3 regions of the Mesorhizobium sp. M0030 genome follow, and region 3 is predicted to be linked to each of the others. Evidence: riboswitches for the same ligand, from Rfam matches in the RefSeq annotation. Region 3 holds a riboswitch; each other region holds the start of a gene.
The links. Region 3 has a riboswitch for cobalamin ahead of NKJ80_RS27985 (CbtB domain-containing protein). Riboswitches for the same ligand answer to the same signal wherever they lie in the genome.

Region 1 (2,262 bases), on a different contig from region 3:
GCGGCGTGTCTTGGGAGGAATTCGCGTCGTTCGGACAGCCCCGATGTGGGAAAGCCATAGGCTGGTTGCCAATCACGAAGTTGTTCCGTGTGGACCACGGTCCTGCACCTTGAAATTGTGCCAGGAAGTTCCTCTATGGTCATTTATCGCATTGTTTTCAGTTGCTTATGTCGAACCGAGTGGTTCGCTCCGGTGTCGGTTTCCGGGCCGTCGTTCACACCGTCCTGCACGCATTGTCAACAGAAACGAACCGTTCGGTTCGATTAGAGATTGCTAATAGTAACTTTTCGATACCGTTGAGCCCTTTTTGCCCCCGATCGGAACTGGATCCGCAGCGATTCGAAACGGCGATGATAGCGCCGCAAGACAGGATCTCAGCCCTTCGGTGGTCGGCGGGGCGTATGCCGCGCGTGTCGCGCCGCATGGATATGATGTCGCTTTCATGCCGACGTCGCGATCGCTGCCGTGATTAGATGATCGCATCTCAGGTGCCGCTTCGTGACGACGCAGCGGAGAATTGGGAAGCCGGTCAGAATCCGGCGCTGCCCCCGCAACGGTGGTGGAGTTGAAGTCGCAACGGGAGACCACTGGGCAGCAGCCTGGGAAGGTGTCGCGATGGTCCGCAAGGACAACTCCAAAGCCCGGAAACCAGCCCGAGATGCATAGACTCGACTGATCGCGGTGGGCGGTCAAGAGGTGGATAGTGCATGTCCGGCGCCGCGCCGGCCTGCGTCCGATCCTTCCTCCATCACCACCAAGTTCAGTCCTTAAACCACGAGGACAGAACTATGGATACGCGCAACGACATGTTGAGGCTCCTGAACGGCCGCAAGCAAGGCTTTTCGCTGGAACAGCCCTTCTACACCGACCCGGACTATTTCAAGCTCGACATGGAGCTTATCTGGTATCGCGACTGGCTGTTCATCGGCCATGATTGCGAACTGCCGAAGCCCGGCAGCTATATCACCGTGCAGATCGGCGATTATCCGGTGGTGCTGGTCCGCGACCAGAAGGGCAACATCAACGCCTTTCACAATTCCTGCCGCCATCGCGGCAGCCGTGTCTGCAACACTGAGAAGGGCATGGCGGCAAAGCTTGTCTGCCCCTATCACCAGTGGACCTACGAGCTTGACGGCCGGCTGCTGTTTGCCCGCCAGATGGCCGACGGTTTCGACAAGAGCCAGTTCGGCCTGAAGCCCGTCGCCTGCGAGAGCGTCGGCGGCTACATCTTCATCTGCCTGGCAAAAGAACCTGCCGACTTTGCCCCGATGCGCGCCATGATAGAGCCCTACCTCAAGCCGCACCGGCTGAATGAAGCCAAGGTCGCCTTCGAGAGCACCATCATCGAGAAGGGCAACTGGAAGCTGGTCTGGGAAAACAACCGCGAATGCTATCACTGCGCCGGCAATCATCCAGAGCTGTGCAAGACATTCCCCGAAGCGCCGACGGTGACCGGCGTGCAGGGCGCCGACAGCGATCCGGAGATGCTGGCGCACTGGGCGAAATGCGAGGCGGCGGGCCTGCCGAGCAAGTTCCGCATCGATCCGGCCGGGCAATACCGCGCCACCCGCGCGCCGCTGCTGCGCGATGCCGTCAGCTACACGATGTCGGGAAAGCGCGCGGTGACGAAGAACCTGTCCGACACTGTTGCCGCCGACCGCATCGGCACCTTGATGCACTACCACTATCCGACGACCTGGAACCACATACTGATCGACCATGCGGTCACCTTCCGGGTGCTGCCGATCAGCGCCACCGAAACCGCGGTGACGACCAAGTGGCTGGTGCACAAGGATGCGGTCGAGGGGGTCGACTACAACCTTGAGGAGCTCACCCATGTCTGGACCGAGACCAACGACCAGGACCGCCGCATCGTCGAGGAAAACGCCTTTGGCATCCTGTCTCCGGCCTATGAGCCCGGCCCCTATTCGGAGCTGCACGAGGGCGGCGTGATCCAGTTCGTCGAATGGTACGCGGCCTTCATCGGCCCGCGCCTTGCCGAAGGCGGCCGGCCGGCGCTACGCAGCGTCGCGTGAGCTGGAGCAGGCGAAGAGGGACCAGAGGATGAATGCGATGACGGATCTTGGGCTGTATCGCCATCTTGACCAGATGGCGCCGTGGAACGATAGGCTGCAGGTGCTGGAAGTGATCGGCGTCAGCGACGAGGCGCCCGACGTCAAGACCTTCACCTTCCGCTCCGACAACCAGACCTGGTTCCGCTACAAGCCGGGCCAGTTCCTGACGCTGGAACTGCCGACACCG
Region 2 (2,262 bases), on a different contig from region 3:
CTTCTTCAGGAAAATCTCGTAGTCGACATAACTGAGCTGGCCCTTCGCATGAGCGGACCGCGCGCGGCGTACCTGCGGCGTCTGCGGGAAGGACCCGATTGTCGTCGTCGGGAACGGCGGCAGCCCGAGCGTGCCGGCCTGGACTCTGGAGCGCTCGCCAAAAGCGCTCTCCCGTCGTTTCATGCTATGGTCAATGCTGGCGATCCGCCCCTCAACAAGCGGATCATGGATCTTCGTGGACGTCAAGCGAGTGGCGGCAGCCTCGGCAGTCGCTTTCAACGCGCCTGCCACCGCATCCCTGCCTTGGGACAGGGCCCGGGCCAGCAAGACCAGCTCGTCGGTCTTCTGGGCCGCGAAGGCGAGCCACGACCTGATGTCGGCCTCGAGTTCCGTCTCCATGCGCAGGTCAATCGGCACATGCAGCATCGAGCAAGAAGGCGCGATTTCGACGCGGTCCAAGGGCCAGCCGGCGACGATCGGTTTGATGCGGTCGAGAATGGCGGGCAGGTTCGCACGCCAGACGTTGCGGCCATCGATCAAGCCGAGCGAGAGCACCAGATCCTTCGGAGCGAGCCGACCCACCGTTTCCAGCTGCTCGGGAGCGCGCACGAGATCAATATGCAGGCCGGCCAGGGGCAGAGAAACCGCGGTTTCGAGATTGTCTCCCAGCGACCCGAAATACGTAGCCAGCATGATCTTCAGCTCGGGCGCGGCTTTCGACAGCTGGCCATAGGCGAATTCGAACGCAGCTCGTTCGTTCGGGTTCAGATCGAGGACAAGCGCTGGCTCATCGATCTGGACCCAGTCGGCTCCCGACAGCTTCAGCCTCTGCAGGAGCTGCTCGTAAACGGGCAGCAGCTGCGGTAGGAGCGCGATGGGACCGAACCCTTCGGCAGGCGATTTCGCCAGCTTGAGGAAGGTGATGGGTCCAAGGATGACTGGGCGTGTGTGAATGCCGAGAGCTTTAGCCTCGAGGAAGTAATCGACCGGCTTCGTTGACGAGAGGGCGAACGTCTGATCATCATGGAGCTCCGGCACAATGTAGTGGTAGTTGGTGTCAAACCACTTGGTCATTTCCATCGCGGCTACACCAGGTCCATGAGCCGCCTCCTGGTGACCAGCGTGTCCACAATCCTCCGTCTGACCCTGGTTGCCGCGCGCCATTGCGAAGTAGATGTCAAGTGGGACCTCGCCGCTATTCCAACCGTACCGGGATGGAATGGCGCCGACCGTGGCTGCGGTGTCGAGCACATGGTCGTAAAGCGAGAAGTCGTTCGAGGGGATTTTTGACACGCCGCGATCGCGCTGCTCCTCCCAGCTAGCGGCACGGAGTGCCTTCGACGTCCCAAGAAGGTCGCCAGCGGACGATTTTCCGGACCAGTAGCTTTCAAGGGCGAATTTCAGTTCTCGCCGACGACCGAAGCGCGGCACGCCGAGCGTTGCTACAGGAATTTGCTGAGAGACAGTCATGTCATACCCCGATGGTTGGGGGCGTCGGTGACAAGGAAGGCGCTAGCAGGCCGGCACGCCGGTTGCAGCGGCCACCGAGACACCCCGCCCGTGGACGTAATTCGTCGTGGCAGGTCTCCTGGCTCGCGGGGTCATAGCCTCTACCCATCTTCCCGAGGGTATTCGCCTCAGTGACATGAGTGGGTTGACTCGCCGCTAACAGTTGCGGGGGCAGCGCCGGCATCGCACCGGCTTCCCTCTTAGCTTCGCTGCGGCAGCGCCGCACGCGAAGAACCACGACACGCAGACAATCACAACAATCCGCTCTCTTGTCAATGACGCATAACGAAATGTTTATGTCGTTATGCGATCGCGCTTTTACGTTTGTCTAACATTGGTGAAATAGCCAGTCGCCCTTGGCGGCGCTGCTGCGCTGCCAGCATTGTCCAACTAATGGATTCCTGTCGGGCTGCGACATCCCTCGCAGGTCGCCCATGAAGGATCTCGGACGAGACTTCAAGCGCGTGACAACGTCGTTAGAATGCAGAAGATCCCAGCGAGCTTTGACACAGTTCCGCCACTGCGATGATCGCGTCAGTAGGGCGGCTGGTTAGTTGCCCGCATTCGGCATCGTGGGACGTGATCGCAAGTCAAGTCCGACGGACGCCGCGAGTTCTCCGTTACCTCAGGAACCTTACTGGCCTTCCCCAAGCTGAGCTTCTGGAAAATGCTGGTGACGATCTGGATGACGGTGAATGCCGTCATGGCAAGCACGCCTTGCACCGCTCCTCCAGCGAGCTTCACGGCAGCAGC
Region 3 (2,262 bases):
TTGGGGGGATTCGGACGTGGCCGCACGACAGATGTCGCTTACGCCGGAGCTGGTCGCGCGCTGCTGGCGCGAGATCAGGGACCCCGGGCCTGATCCGGACGCGATGCATCTCGATGAAGCCGACTATGACGCGCTTCTGGATGAATTGCAGGTCGAACTCCCGGATAGCGAACCGCTATGGCTGTTCGGCTATGGATCGCTGATCTGGAAACCGGAAATAGATTATGTCGAGGACCGCGTTGCGCTGGCGCGCGGCTGGCATCGGTCCTTTTGCATGAACATGACGCGCTGGCGCGGCACCAAGGTCAGCCCCGGCCTGATGATGGCGCTGGACCGTGGCGGACAATGCAAGGGCGTCGCCTTTCGGCTGACCGACAATAACCGGCGCGAGCAGTTGGGCCGGCTTTTCCGGCGCGAAGTCACGCTGAAGCCGACAAGCTACCGGCCGCGCATGCTGAAGCTTGCAAGCGAGGCCGGACCGCTCAGGGCATTGGCCTTCGTGATCAACCGCAACGGCCTGACCTATTCCGGCCCGCTCGACGAAGGCAAGATCGTCGAAAGGCTGGCCACGTCCTGCGGGCACTGGGGATCGGGCGCCGACTATCTCTACAACACGGTGAAAAACCTTGAAGAGCGCGGCATTCACGATCGCCATCTGTGGCGGCTGCAGCGGCTGGTTGCCGAGCGGATCACCGCGTTGAACCCGTAACGCCGCATGGCGCATTCGCGCTGTTGGCCGGCGGAATTTGGTTTGCCGGATGCGGCCGTTTCAGCCTATAGTCATGCATGTCGTCGGTTCCGTTAGGGACCAAGAGGGAATGCGGTGAGGGCTGACTTGTTGCCCAATGCCGTGGCTGCCCCCGCAACTGTGTGCGGTAGTCCTCTCCAAGCCACTGAGGATTTTTCCTCGGGAAGGTGGGGAAGGGCGCTGATCCGCGAGCCAGGAGACCTGCCGGCGACAGGGAACTGACTTCGATGCCCTCGGGTGGAGGGCGAAAGGACAAGATATGAATACCGCTTCCGTCTCCCTCGGCGCATCCGTCTCCTCGCAGTCGCGCTTCATGCAGCTCGTGCTTAGCGCGTTTCTGGGCATTTTCGTCGTCGGCGTTGTCGGTTTCTCGCATATCGATGCGGTCCACAATGCGGCGCACGACTATCGCCATTCGATGGCGTTTCCCTGCCACTGACGAGGATCTGACATCATGAACCTGTTTCGCAACGTCGTGTTCATCGCGGCGATCGCAGGGCTCGTGGCGGGTGTCGCTCTCGCCTGCATGCAGGCCTACGCCACCGTGCCGCTGATCCTCAAGGCGGAGGTCTACGAAAAGGCTGGTGGCGGCCATGAGCATCAGCATGCCGCGGCGCCCGCCGCCAACGCTGCGGACACCGATGCCATGAGCACCGCCGCGCCGGCGGAAAATGCGGTGAGCAGCGCAGCACCGGCTGAAGCAGCCGCGCCGGCGGAGGACGAAGGCTGGGCGCCGGCCGACGGCTTCGAGCGTTTCGCCTTCAGTGTCGTCGCCAATATCGTCACCGGCATCGGCTTCGCGCTGGTCCTGGTGGCGGTTTCCGAGTTCGCCGGCGGCATCGGCAGCTGGCGCCAGGGCGTGTTCTGGGGCTTGGCCGGCTTTGCCGTGTTCACGCTGGCGCCGGGCCTCGGCCTGCCGCCGGAACTGCCGGCAATGCCGGCGGCCGATCTCATGCAGCGCCAGATCTGGTGGTGGGCAACGGTGATGACAACGGCGATCGGTCTTGCCCTTATCACCTTCCGCACGTCGGCGCCCCTGACCGTGCTCGCCGTCGTCCTGATCGTCGCCCCGCATATTGTCGGCGCGCCGCAGCCTGACAGTTTCGTAACGCCGATCCCGGAGGGCCTGCATCATCAGTTCGTGGTGGCGGTGACGCTGACCAATCTGGTGTTCTGGCTGGTGCTCGGCGCAGTTGTCGGCATAGTGCACTCGCGCTTCACCGGCACCGCGACCAGCCTGCGCGACAGCTTTGCCTGATCGCAGTTTGACCTTCATCATCGGCGGTGCGCGCTCCGGCAAGAGCGCGCATGCCGAAACTTTGGCGACGGCGTTGCCGCCGCCATGGGCCTATATCGCCACCGCGCAAGCCTATGACGGCGAAATGCGCGAGCGCATCGCGCAACACCGCTCGCGCCGCGGCGAGGGATGGGCGACCATCGATGCCCCGCTTGATCTTGCCGGTGCGCTCGAGGCATTGCCGGACAACCAGCCGGTGCTTGTCGACTGCCTGACG

Region 1: another riboswitch for cobalamin. It lies ahead of NKJ80_RS02110 (aromatic ring-hydroxylating oxygenase subunit alpha); the one in region 3 lies ahead of NKJ80_RS27985 (CbtB domain-containing protein).
Region 2: another riboswitch for cobalamin. It lies ahead of metE (5-methyltetrahydropteroyltriglutamate--homocysteine S-methyltransferase); the one in region 3 lies ahead of NKJ80_RS27985 (CbtB domain-containing protein).

What each region holds. Positions count from the first base shown of each region.
Region 1 covers NZ_JAMYVE010000001.1:455,664-457,925, reverse strand. Annotated here, with positions in the region: cobalamin riboswitch at 470-671, shown strand; gene NKJ80_RS02110 (aromatic ring-hydroxylating oxygenase subunit alpha) at 789-2,036, shown strand; gene NKJ80_RS02105 (FAD-binding oxidoreductase) at 2,074-2,262, shown strand, end outside.
Region 2 covers NZ_JAMYVE010000025.1:8,323-10,584, forward strand. Annotated here, with positions in the region: gene metE (5-methyltetrahydropteroyltriglutamate--homocysteine S-methyltransferase) at 1-1,470, opposite strand, end outside; cobalamin riboswitch at 1,562-1,763, opposite strand.
Region 3 covers NZ_JAMYVE010000018.1:1,046-3,307, reverse strand. Annotated here, with positions in the region: gene NKJ80_RS27990 (gamma-glutamylcyclotransferase) at 17-709, shown strand; cobalamin riboswitch at 777-971, shown strand; gene NKJ80_RS27985 (CbtB domain-containing protein) at 1,008-1,187, shown strand; gene NKJ80_RS27980 (CbtA family protein) at 1,203-2,006, shown strand; gene cobU (bifunctional adenosylcobinamide kinase/adenosylcobinamide-phosphate guanylyltransferase) at 1,999-2,262, shown strand, end outside.